One region of the Streptomyces sp. NPDC100445 genome, then DNA from elsewhere that is predicted to be linked to it. Evidence: predicted binding sites of a transcription regulator. Region 1 holds the regulator's gene; the other holds the start of a gene.

Region 1 (6,373 bases):
ACACCGCGCGGTACAACCCCGAGAAGCTCGCCTACGTCGCCCAGCTCACCAACGGCAAGGCGGAGTACCGCACCATCGACGAACTGGTGGAGCGGCTCATCATCTGCGACGAGACCGTCGCCTTCATCCCCACCCGGGACGACCAGCAGGTCGCTCTCGAGCTGCGCCACCCGGGCCTCGTCCGCTACCTCATCAAGGTGTTCGAGTTCATGTGGGACCGGGCGGTCCCGCTGAGCGCCGGCGCCCCCTACGAGACCGCGGCCGACGGCATCACCAACATCCAGCACTCCATCGCCAAGCTCCTGGTGGAGGGCCACGTGGACGAGGCCATCGCCCGGCGCCTCGGCATGAACGTCCGCACCTGCCGGGCCCACATCGCCAAGCTGGCCCAGGCCCTCGGCAGCGGCAGCCGCGCCCAGCTCGGCTACCTCATCGCCCAGTCGGGCATCCTCGACCGGGACCAGTGAGCCCCTGGGTGTGCCGTCCCGCCCCTTCAGCGCGGTCCGGGGGCCTCCCGGTCGCCGCCGGTGAGGGCGGAGGCCGGGGCGGGCCGCCGCAGGCCGTCCAGGCCCGCCTGGGCGATGCGGACGCCGAGCTGGGTACGGCTCGCCGCGCCCAGGGTCTCCGACAGCCGGGCGATGTGGGCCCGGCAGGTGCGCACGCTGATGCCCAGCCGCTCGGCGATCACCGCGTCCTGGTGCCCCTCGGCCAGCAGCGCCGCGATGGACTGCTCACGGTGCGAGATGCCCTCGATCCCCGTGTCGGGCAGCGGGGCGGTGAGCGGGATCGCCAGCCGCCACAGGCGCTCGAAGACGGTCACGAGATATTCGACCAGCGCCGGGCTGCGCAACTCCAGGGCCATCGTGCGGTCGGCGTTGGCGGGGATGAAGGCCACCGTGCGGTCGAACAGGATCAGCCGGTCGATGACCTCGTCCAGGGTGCGGGCCTCGACCGTGTCACCCATCAGCTCCAGGTAGTTGAGCAGACCCTGGCCGTGCCGCGCCACGTGCGTGTAGAGATCCCGCATGCGCACGCCCCGCCCGCGCAGGGCCAGCGCCCGGTGCAGGCCCTCGGTCAGCTCGGCCTCACGCCGGATGCCGCCCGGCTGCACGGTGAGCACCTCGGTGGTGCAGGCCTCGGTCGCCTCGTCCATCGCGGCCTGGATGCGCGCGAGCCCGTCCAGGACCCGGATGGCGCTGCCCTCGCCGGACGCCGTCAGGGCCTGCGGCTGCCGGCCCAGGCCCGCGTAACGCTCCACGGCGGCCACCGCCGAACCGACCCGTCGCTGACTGGCGCTCACCTCGTCGTAGACCCCGCGCAGCAGCCGGGTCATCACCTCCTGCGGGGAGGTCGGCACCAGCCAGTCCATGTCGTCGGGGTCCGGGTGCAGCAGGGCCAGGTCCAGCAGACAGGGCACCGGTCCGGCGTCCGTGCGGGGCACCCGTCCCCGGCGTACGGCCCGGGAATACACCCGATCCCCGGCCTCGCACAGCCGGTCGGCACCGTGAGGATGTTCCTCCGTCCCGTGCCCGGCCATCGCCCATTCCACCCCCGGTGTGCTGCCCTTCCGCAGCGCAACTATGCGCGGAGCCGACCGGGTCCGCAACACGGCTCCCCGGACACCGGTCACCGGAATGCGACGCTGTGCCCGGGTTTCGCCCACGCGCCGGGTGCCGCCCCGCGGTGCGCCGCACGGCCGGGGGCCGTGCGGCGCGGGGGCGCTGCCGTCACTTCAGGCCGATGGCCGCGCAGGACGCCTTGTACCGGGTGGTGCAGATGTCGTCGACGCCGTAGATGTGGTCCGCGATGACGGTGTCCTTGATGGTCTTCCTGGTCAGCGCGCTCACCTGGACCAGCCGGGACGGGACCTGCTTGGTGGTGGGGCTGTCGACCCGGTCCTGGGTCAGGGCGTCGAACTGGATGTCCTTGCCCTGGATCTTGGTGACGGCGATCTGCGCGGCGGCCGCGGCCTCGTCCGGGTAGGACTTGTAGACGCTCATGTACTGCTCGCCGCTCACGACCCGCTGGACGCCGTCCAGTTCCGCGTCCTGGCCGGTGATCGGGGGCAGCGAGGTGACACCGGCCGCCTTCAGGGCCTTGATGACACCGCCGGCCATGCCGTCGTTGGCGGCGTAGACCCCGGCGATGTTGCCCTTGCCGATCAGCGCGATCGCCTTGGCCATGTTGGCCTCGGCGTTCTCCGGCTTCCAGCCCGTGGTGTCGTAGCTCTGCGCGATGTCGACCTTGCCGTTCAGCTCGGAGAGCGCACCCTCCTTGAACTGCTTGGCGTTCGGGTCGGTGGGCGAGCCGTTCATCATGACGATCTTGTCGGAGGTGCCGACGCCCGGGCCCATCGCCTCCAGCAGGGTGCGGCCCTGCACCTCGCCGACGAGTTCGTTGTCGAAGGAGACGTAGCCGTCGATCGGGCCCTCGGCGAGGCGGTCGTAGGCGATGACCGGGATGCCGGCGCTCTTGGCCTTCTCCACCCCGGGGGCGACGAGGTGCGCGTCCACGGCGTCGAGCAGGATGACGTCGACCTTCTCGTCGATCATGTTCTGGAGCTGCTCGGCCTGGCGGGCGGCGCTCGCGTCCGCGTTGGCGTACTCCACCTTGCCCTGCTTCTTGGTGAGTTCGGCCACCTTGTCCTTGATGATGGGGTAGTCGAACTTCTCGTAGCGCGTGTTGGCCTTCTCCGGGAGCAGCAGGCCCACGGTGATGTCGTTGCCCTTCGTCGGGCTCGCGCTCGCTCCGTCCCCCGTCGCGTTCAGCACGCCACAGCCGGCGAGCGAGAGGGTCATCGTGGACGCGGCCACGGATATGGCGATACGGCGCATGCGAGGGCTCACTTCAGGTGCGTTCCGGACGTGGGTGCTGCAATACGACCCAGGTGTCTGAAAAGACAACGCGGAGCCGCCACCCGGCGTCAAGAAGAATCACTTAACGAGTGCGCAACGCCACGCACAGGTGTCCCTGTGGAGGTTCCGCGAAACCCCCTTCAAATACCCTTTACGGACCCTTCATCCAAAGGGAGTTCACGCGTCGGCAAAGTTCCGTACAACCCACCGTCGCCGCCACGACCCGTGACCGCGGGCACCGGAGACCGCCCCGACTCGATCAGGAGAGCGAACAATCCCGGCCAATCGAGCGGCCCTCGCGGGCGGATCGGCCGACGCCCCCGGACACACGGGAGGGGCCGGCGGGATCGCTCCCGCCGGCCCCTCCCGGTACCGCTGACCGCCGCTCAGTCCTGCTGCTGCCGCTTGGGCCGCCACACCACCAGCGCGCTGGTCTGCTGGACCTCCTGGTACGGCACCAGGTCGCGCCGGTAGGAGGCGTGGACCGCGGCCTCGCGCTGCCGCATCGCCGTCGCCGCGCCGTCCAGGGCCGACTCCAGCTCCGCGACCCGGGACTGGAGCGCGGCGACCTGGTTCTCCAGGTCGATGATGCGCTTGATGCCGGCCAGGTTGACGCCCTCGTCCTGTGACAACTGCTGCACCTGGCGGAGCAGTTCGATGTCACGGGCCGAGTAGCGCCGGCCCCGGCCCGCGGTGCGGTCCGGGGAGACGAGGCCCAGGCGGTCGTACTGGCGCAGCGTCTGCGGGTGGAGTCCGGAGAGCTGGGCCGCCACCGAGATGACGTAGACCGGGGTTTCCTCGGTCAGTTCATAGGGGTTGCGCCGACGGCCGTCCATCACTCTCAAGCTCCCTTCGCGGCCTCGAACAGCTCCGCCCGCGGGTCCTCGCCCGCGGTCGCCTCGCGGTACGCCTCCAGGGCGTCACGAGCCTTGCCCGACAGGTCCTGCGGGACACTCACCTCCACGGTGACCAACAGGTCGCCACGGGTGCCGTCCTTGCGGACCGCGCCCTTGCCCCGCGCCCGCATCGTACGACCGTTCGGCGTGCCGGGCGGCAGTTTCAGGGTGACGACCGGTCCGTTGAGCGTCGGCACCCGCACCTCGCCGCCGAGGGCCGCCTCGGCGAACGTCACCGGGACGGTGACGGTGAGGTTGTCGCCCTTGCGCCCGAACACCGGGTGCTCGCCGACGTGCACGGCGACGTAGAGGTCGCCCGCCGGTCCGCCCCGCTCGCCGGGCGCGCCCTTGCCACGCAGCCGGATGCGCTGCCCGTCGGTGACGCCCGCCGGGATGCGGACCTGCATCGTGCGGGAGGACTTCGCGCGCCCGCTGCCCTTGCACTCCATGCAGGGGTGCTCGGCGATCAGGCCGCGGCCCTTGCAGTCGGGGCAGGGGTCGGTGAGCGAGAAGCCGCCGCCCGATCCCCGGGCGACCTGCCCGGTGCCGACGCAGGTCGGGCACACGCGGGGCGTGCCGTTCTTGTCGCCGGTGCCCGAACAGGCCTTGCACGGCGCCTGGGAGGACATCCGCAGGGGCACGGTGGCGCCCTCGATGGCCTCCGTGAAGCTCAGCGTGACCTCGGACTCCACGTCCTGGCCGCGCCGGGGCTGGGTCCGGGTCCCCGCGGTGCCGCCGCGGTTGAACAGGCCCCCGAAGACGTCCCCGATGCCACCACCGAAGCCGCCGGCCTGGGTGGTGCCCCCACCGCCGCCGAACAGGTCGCCGAGGTCGAAGTTGAAGGAGCCGCCGGCCGCGCCCGGCCCGGGGCGGAAGCCACCGTTGCCGAACAGGGCGCGTGCCTCGTCGTACTCCTTGCGCTTCTTGGGATCGCCGAGGACGTCGTTCGCCTCGGAGATCTCCTTGAAGCGCTCCTCCGCCTTGGCGTTGCCCTTGTTGGCGTCCGGGTGGAACTCGCGGGCGAGCTTGCGGTACGCCTTCTTGATCTCGGCCTCGGTGGCGTCCTTGGGGACGCCGAGGACCTTGTAGTAGTCCTTCTCGATGAAGTCCTTGGTGCTCATCCTCGACGTCCCTCCTTCCCCCGGGTCCTCACGTCAGCCCTCGTCCGGGCCACCGCTCTCCTTGTCGTCGGCCGCCGCCGTCTCCTCCGCGTCCTCCGCCTTGACGGTCTGCGCGCCGGGCTGCGGTTCGGCGACGGCCACCCGCGCGGGGCGGATGGTGCGCTCGCCGATGCGGTACCCCGGCTGGAGGATCGCCACGCAGGTCGTCTCGGTGACGTCCGGCGCGTAGGAGTGCATCAGGGCCTCGTGGATCGTCGGGTCGAAGGGCTCGCCCTCCTTGCCGAACTGCTGGAGGCCCATCTTGGCCGCGACGGTCTCCAGCGACTCGGCCACCGACTTGAAGCCGCCGACCAGTTCGCCGTGTTCCCGCGCGCGGCCGATGTCGTCGAGCACGGGCAACAGCTCGGTCAGGAGGTTCGCGACGGCGATCTCCTTGACCGCGGCCCGGTCCCGGTCGACACGGCGGCGGTAGTTCTGGTACTCGGCCTGGAGGCGCTGGAGGTCGGCCGTGCGCTCACCGAGCGCCGTCCGGACCTGATCCAGCTGGGCCACCAGGCCCGGGTCTGCACTTACGTCCCCGGCCGGGGCCGCCCCCTCTTCGGAGGCGGCCTTCGGTTCGGCGTCGTCGGGGGTGGCGCCGGAGGGGACGTCGGGCTTCTCCTCGAAACCCGGGGTCTCCTCCGTCACGCGGCACCGTCCTTGCGCTCGTCGTCCACGATCTCGGCGTCGACGACGTCGTCGTCGGCCTTGGCCTCACCGGCACCGGCGGTCGCGCCACCGGCGGCCTGGGCGCCCTGGGCGTCGGCGTAGAGCGCCTGGCCCAGCTTCTGCGAGACGGCGGCGACCTTCTCCGTGGCGGAGCGGATCTCGCCGGTGTCCTCGCCCTTGAGGGCTTCCTTCAGCTCGCCGACGGCGGCCTCGACCTCGGTGCGGATCTCGCCGGGGACCTTGTCCTCGTTGTCCTTGAGGAACTTCTCGGTCTGGTAGACGAGCTGCTCGCCCTGGTTGCGGGTCTCGGCGGCCTCGCGGCGCTTGTGGTCCTCCTCCGCGTAGCGCTCGGCCTCCTCGCGCATGCGGTCGACCTCGTCCTTCGGGAGCGAGGAGCCGCCGGTGACGGTCATCTTCTGCTCCTTGCCGGTGCCGAGGTCCTTCGCCGTGACGTGCATGATGCCGTTGGCGTCGATGTCGAAGGAGACCTCGATCTGCGGGACGCCGCGCGGCGCCGGCGGCAGACCGGTCAGCTCGAACATGCCGAGCTTCTTGTTGTAGGCCGCGATCTCGCGCTCGCCCTGGTAGACCTGGATCTGCACCGACGGCTGGTTGTCCTCGGCCGTCGTGAAGATCTCCGAGCGCTTGGTCGGGATCGTGGTGTTGCGCTCGATCAGCTTGGTCATGATGCCGCCCTTGGTCTCGATGCCGAGGGACAGCGGGGTGACGTCGAGCAGCAGGACGTCCTTGACCTCGCCCTTGAGGACACCGGCCTGGAGCGAGGCGCCGATGG
Region 2 (6,373 bases), on a different contig from region 1:
ACCGTGGTTCCGCATGGGGGAGGGTGCACCGGCCCCGGCCCTGCGCGTCTTCGTTCGACGGGTGGCGCGGGCCCTGTTGCCGATCGCACGGGTCCGGTCGCGCCGAGCGGCGGCGACCGTCGTGGATCTTGTGCTTCCGGTTCGGACCCTACGTCAACTCAGGTCAGAAGTCAGACCCGGAAGAGTGACGATGATCCGGCAGCCGCGCTCCGATTCGGCCACACCGATCCGGCCGCCGTGCAGATCCACGGCCCACCGGGCGATCGCCAGCCCCAGCCCCGTGCCGCCGTCGCTGCCCGGTCCGTGCGGCCGGGTCACCGCCCCGCGGTTGAACCGCTCGAACACCCGGTGCCACTCCGACCGGGGGATGCCGGGACCCTCGTCCAGGATCTCCAGCTCCAGCGACTGCGGCTGCGGACCGCGCCGCGCCTTCACGGTCACCCGGCCGTGCGGCGGGCTGTGCTTGACCGCGTTGTCGATGAGGTTGGCCACCACCTGGTGCAGGCGCTCGGGGTCCGCGTGCGCGGTCAGCTCCGGCGGCGAGACGTCGAGGTGCAGGTGGACGTCGGTCCGGGTGTGGCTGCCGGAGCCGGAGGCGATCCCCGCGCGCGCGGAGGCGACCATGTTGGCCTCCTTGAGTACGCCCGACAGGTACGGCCACACCTCGAACCGCCGCAGCTTCAGCGGTACGACGCCGTTGTCGAGGCGGGAGAGGTCCAGCAGGGTCTCCACCAGGCGGCCGAGCCGCTCGGTCTGCTTCAGCGCCGTCCGCATCGTCTCCTGGTCGGGCTCGGTGACCCCGTCCACGATGTTCTCCAGCACCGCGCGCAGGCCCGCGATCGGGGTGCGCAGCTCGTGCGAGACGTTCGCCACCAGCTCCTTGCGCTGGCTGTCCTGGGCCTCCAGCTCGTCGGCCATGACGTTGATCGTCTCGGCCAGGTCGCCGAGTTCGTCCCGGCGGTTCTCCTTCACCCGGCGCGTGTAGTCGCCGTGCGAGATGGAGCGGGCCACCGTGTTCATCTCGTCCAGCGGCATGGTGAGCGAGTGCGCCACGAACTGGGTGATGAGCAGGGTGGCGATCATCGAGAACACCGTGATGAAGCGCAGCTCCGTCTTGGTGTGCACGGCGACGATCGACAGCCCGGTGGTGATCAGCACCGCGATGACGACCAGCGCGCCCAGCTTGGTCTTGATCGAGAACGGGCGCACGCCGCCCCAGGGTCCGCCGCCGGCGAGTCGGCGGCCCCCGCGTGCGGTCCGGCGCCCGTCGCCGCTCATGGTGCCGGCGTCTCCAGCGCGTAGCCCACGCCGTGCACGGTACGGATCCGCTCGGCGCCGATCTTCCGGCGCAGCGCCTTGATGTGGCTGTCGACCGTGCGGGTGCCGGAGGCGTCCGCCCAGTCCCAGACCTCCGCCAGCAGCTGCTCCCGGGAGAGCACCGCGCGCGGGGTGTTCGCCAGGCACACCAGCAGGTCGAACTCGGTCGGCGTCAGGTGGACGTCCTCCGCCTTCACCCGCACCCGGCGCTGCGCGTGGTCGATCTCCAGTTCGCCGAGGCGGAGGATGCCCGAACGCGGGGTGGCGGCGGCGATCGTCGCCCGCTCCACCCGGCGCAGCAGCACGTGCACGCGGGCCGCCAGCTCCCGCATCGAGAAGGGCTTGGTCATGTAGTCGTCGGCGCCGACGCCGAGCCCGACCAGCATGTCCGTCTCGTCGTCGCGCGCGGTGAGCATCAGCACCGGCACCGGGCGCTGGGCCTGCACGCGCCGGCAGACCTCCAACCCGTCGAAGCCGGGCAGCATGATGTCGAGGATCAGCAGGTCGGGCTGCCAGGCCTCCGCCGTGTCGACGGCCGCGGGACCGTCGGCGGCCGTCTGCACCAGGAATCCCTCGGCACGGAGCCGGGCCGCGATGGCGTCGACGATCGTGACGTCGTCCTCGACGACCAGCACCCGGCGCTGTGCGCCCGGGGTGGTCGTCGCCGCGCCGCTCTGGGAGGTGTGTGTCTGCTCCATCGCCCGCCCCTGTTGTTGCTTTCCGGAATCCGTGGGGTGATCCCATGTCTGCGTTTGACGCTTGAATGATCCGCGTCAGGGCAGCACATTACGGGGACTCACCGGGCTGTCGCTATCCAGGTCGGACGGCGAGGTGCACAGCGTCCGGAACGCCCCGGGCAACGGGCACCTCTTCGGTACGCACCTGCTGGAATGCGGCATTCCGCAAGGTTCCTTCAAATTCCGGAGAGGGCTGCGCGGACCACACGGCGAGCACCCCGCCCGGTCTCAACACCCGTGCGCACGCGGCGAGTCCGGCCGGCGAGTAGAGGCTGCCGTTGTCCTCCGTGACCGTCCAGCCGGGTCCGTTGTCGATGTCGAGGCACAGCGCGTCGAACGTGTCCGATGTCTCATTGACGTACGCCACCAGATCCGCTTCCACGATCCTGGTGCGCGGATCGGCGAGCGCGTCGCCGGACACCCGGGCCAGCGGCCCCCGCCGGTGCCAGTCGATGACGGCGGGTTCCCGCTCCACCACGGTGATCCGCCCCCACCCCGGATCGGCCGCCGCGTGTGCGAGCGAGAACCCCACGCCCAGCCCCCCGATCAGCACGTGGGGCCTCGGCCGTCCGTCCAGCGCGGCCCGGGCGGCGTCGACCAGCAGCCGCTCCGAGCGGCCGTCGGACGTGTCCATCAGGAAGCAGCCGTTGGCGATGATCTGGAGCAGCGGGCCGTGCCGGCGCAGCACCACCTCCCCGTACGGGCCGTCGCGCCGGTCCAGGACCTCGGGGGAGTCGAGCGGGGCAGTCATGGCCCCATCCTGGCCGAACGGAGCAGATCCTTCACGGGAATTGCGCGCGGTGCGACGGCCGCCCCGGACTCGCGGCCCACGCACGCGGCCGGGAGGTGAGAGATCGCTGTGAATCCGCTCCCGGGTGGCGCCGGTCATAGACAGCGGCGCGCCGGGGCCCAAGGGTTGGGGGACGACGGAAGGAGCGCCGCACCGTGGAACGGATCACGCAGGGCCCCGCTCGGGCCGCGGCCCCGCCGCTGCCGGCCCCGCCCCTGCCCGGCGGTTCCGCCGCCGCCCCCGCCCCGCCCGTCGCCGGTCTGCTGGACGGAGTGCCCGGCCCGCGCGGGCCCGCGCCGCGGTCCGCCGCGGCCCCCGCCCGCCCGTCCGGGCCTGCCCCACGGCCCTGGCGCCTGCTGCCCACCCCGGCCGGCACCCCGTTCACCTTCGCCTACGCGACGGTCCTGGCGGTCACCTCCGTGGTCACCACCGTGGCCGGCCCCGCCCTGGTGCACGCCCTGCACCAGTCCTCCAGCACGGACGTCGCCCACCTGATACGCACGCCCGTCCCCGTGCTGGCGGCGAGCGCGCTGTGGATCGCGGGCGGGATCGTCTCGCCGTACGCCGTCGCGTTCGTGCTGGTGCTCACCGCGCTGGAACGGCGGGTGGGCGCGGTGCGGGCCGCCTGCGTCTTCCTCGCCGGCCACGTCGTTGCCACCCTCGCCACCGAGGTGCCCGTCGGCCTCGCCGTCCTGGCCGGCCACCTGCCCCCGACCTCCCTGCACCGCCTCGACTACGGCATCAGCTTCGGCGTCGCCGCCAGCGTCGGCGCGCTGGCCGGACTGCTCCGGCCCTGGCTGCGCTGGTCGGTGCTGGTACCCGTGACCGGAGCGCTCCTGGGCGACCTGTACGCCTACCTGGACCCGCTGACCGACTGGGGCCACCTCATCGCCCTGGCGACCGGGGTGGCCGCCTGGCCGCTGCTGCGCCGCCCGCATCCGCCGGCCGGAGCCCCCCGGCGAGGACCTCACCTGCGCTGATCGGCCGCCGATGCCCAGTGCGGCAGGAGGCCCGGGACGGTCGCTGTGGTCGGCGGGATGAAGGCGCTGTCCGCACGGTCGGCGCGGGAGTCGTGCGGATCGACCTTGCGAAGCGAGCCGCTTGCGTCACCAGAGGTCCACACCTACCTCGGCGACCCCCGCCCGCGCGGTGGCCCGGGAGTCTCGTCGTCGAGCTCGACGGGGCGATGATCGGCCAGATTCTGCTCAGGAGAGCACCGGAGCACGGTCGTCCGGCTGCCGCGGGGATGGTCGATCTCGGCTACATGTTCCTGCCGCGCGCGTGGGGATTCGGGTACGCCGCGGAGGCGTGCGCGGCGGCACTCGACTGGCTCGACGGTGTACTTCCCGGCGAGCTGCTGGTGCTCCACACCCGGACCGCCAACGTCGGCTCGATGCGCTTCGTGGCAAAGCTGGGACGCCGCGCAGCGACTCGACCTGCGGTCCCCGGCCACGCCCTCCGCCGGCGACCCGGAGACCCGTCCGGCAGCACCCGACCGGCCAGCGGATTCCGTGATCGCTCACGGCGAACAGCCGGATGGGAACAACAGGGGCCGCCGGAACATTGAGTCGGCATAGCTCAAGTTGACTGCCGAAGGGGAGATCATGGCTGCTGAGTCACCGGCGTTCACGCTCAACCTGCCGCTGCTGCCGCTCGACGACGAGGTCGTGCTGCCCGGCATGGTCGTCCCGCTGGACCTGAGTGACGCCGAGGTGCGGGCCGCGGTGGAGGCCGCCCAGTCCGCCGCCCCGGAGTCCGGCAAGCCCACCGTGCTGCTGGTCCCGCGCATCGACGGCACCTACGCCGGCACCGGCGTCCTCGGCACGGTCGAGCAGGTCGGCCGGCTCGCCGACGGTGACCCGGGAGCACTGATCCGCGGCCGGAGCCGGGTGCGCATCGGCGCCGGCACCACCGGCCCCGGCGCCGCGCTGTGGGTCGAGGGTGCCCGGATCGAGGAGAGCGTGCCCGAACCGCTGCCGGGCCACGTCACCGAACTCGTCAAGGAGTACAAGGCGCTCGCCACCACCTGGCTGAAGAAGCGCGGCGCCTGGCAGGTCGTGGACCGCGTCCAGGCCATCGACGACGTCGCCGCGCTCGCCGACAACTCCGGCTACTCGCCGTTCCTCACCACCGACCAGAAGGTCGCCCTGCTGGAGACCGCCGACCCGGTGGCCCGGCTGCGGCTCGCCACCCAGCAGCTCCGCGACCACCTCGCCGAGCAGGACGTGGCCGAGACCATCGCCAAGGACGTCCAGGAGGGCGTCGACAGGCAGCAGCGGGAGTTCCTGCTCCGCCGCCAGCTGGAGGCCGTCCGCAAGGAGCTGCGCGAGCTGAACGGCGACGGCAAGGACCCGGCCGAGGAGTCCGACGACTACCGCGCCCGCGTGGAGGCCGCCGACCTGCCGGAGAAGGTCCGCGAGGCCGCCCTGAAGGAGGTCGACAAGCTGGAGCGCGCCTCCGACCAGTCGCCCGAGGGCTCCTGGATCCGCACCTGGCTGGACACCGTCCTGGAGATGCCGTGGAACGTGCGGACCGAGGACGCCTACGACATCCGGGGCGCCAAGGCCGTGCTCGACGCCGAGCACGCCGGACTGGAGGACGTGAAGGAGCGCATCACCGAGTACCTGGCCGTGCGCAAGCGGCGCGGTGACCGGGGACTCGGCGTGGTCGGCGGACGGCGCGGCGGCGCGGTGCTCGCGCTGGTCGGGCCGCCAGGAGTCGGCAAGACCTCGCTCGGGCAGTCGGTGGCCCACGCCATGGGACGCGAGTTCGTCCGCGTGGCCCTCGGCGGCGTCCGCGACGAGGCCGAGATCCGCGGCCACCGCCGTACGTACGTCGGCGCGCTGCCCGGCCGGATCGTGCGGGCCGTCAAGGAGGCCGGGTCGATGAACCCCGTCGTCCTGCTCGACGAGATCGACAAGGTCGGTTCGGACTTCCGCGGCGACCCGGCGGCCGCCCTGCTGGAGGTGCTGGACCCGGCGCAGAACCACACCTTCCGCGACCACTACCTGGAGGTCGAGCTGGACCTGTCCGACGTGGTCTTCCTCGCCACCGCCAACGTCCTGGAGGCCATCCCGGAGGCGCTCGCGGACCGCATGGAGATCGTCCGGCTGGACGGCTACACCGAGGACGAGAAGGTCGTCATCGCCCGCGACCACCTGCTCCCGCGCCAGTTGGAGCGGGCCGGCCTGCACGGGGACGAGGTCACCCTGGAGGAGGGCGCGCTGCGCAGGCTCGCCGGCGAGTACACCCGCGAGGCCGGCGTGCGGACCCTGGAGCGGTCCATCGCCCGGCTGCTGCGCAAGGTCGCCGCCCAGCACGAACTGGGCGAGCGGGAACTGCCGTTCACCGTGACCGACGCCGACCTGCGCGCTCTGATCGGCCGCCCCCACCACGTGCCCGAGTCCGCCCAGGACCCGGCCGAGCGCCGTACGGCCGTACCCGGCGTGGCGACCGGCCTGGCGGTCACCGGTGCCGGCGGGGACGTGCTGTTCGTGGAGGCGTCCCTCGCCGACCCGGAGACCGGCGG

The links. The regulator HspR, encoded in region 1, represses chaperone genes until heat shock. The targets are predictions, from matches to a motif close to TTGAGNNNNNNNNNCTCAA.
Region 2: a site for HspR is predicted at 4,408-4,426, ahead of lon (endopeptidase La). Genes of this name have one in related genera too.

Annotation. Positions count from the first base shown of each region.
Region 1 is NZ_JBIVZV010000014.1:235,453-241,825, forward strand. It holds gene ACIQVT_RS29900 (helix-turn-helix transcriptional regulator) at 1-467, shown strand, start outside; gene ACIQVT_RS29905 (LuxR C-terminal-related transcriptional regulator) at 494-1,537, opposite strand; gene ACIQVT_RS29910 (sugar ABC transporter substrate-binding protein) at 1,728-2,834, opposite strand; gene ACIQVT_RS29915 (heat shock protein transcriptional repressor HspR) at 3,242-3,691, opposite strand; gene dnaJ (molecular chaperone DnaJ) at 3,697-4,872, opposite strand; gene grpE (nucleotide exchange factor GrpE) at 4,906-5,559, opposite strand; gene dnaK (molecular chaperone DnaK) at 5,556-6,373, opposite strand, start outside.
Region 2 is NZ_JBIVZV010000003.1:165,687-172,059, reverse strand. It holds gene ACIQVT_RS09735 (ATP-binding protein) at 154-1,278, opposite strand; gene ACIQVT_RS09730 (response regulator transcription factor) at 1,275-2,015, opposite strand; gene ACIQVT_RS09725 (spermidine synthase) at 2,128-2,805, opposite strand; gene ACIQVT_RS09720 (rhomboid-like protein) at 3,000-3,824, shown strand; partial or broken gene ACIQVT_RS09715 (GNAT family N-acetyltransferase) at 3,939-4,307, shown strand; gene lon (endopeptidase La) at 4,449-6,373, shown strand, end outside.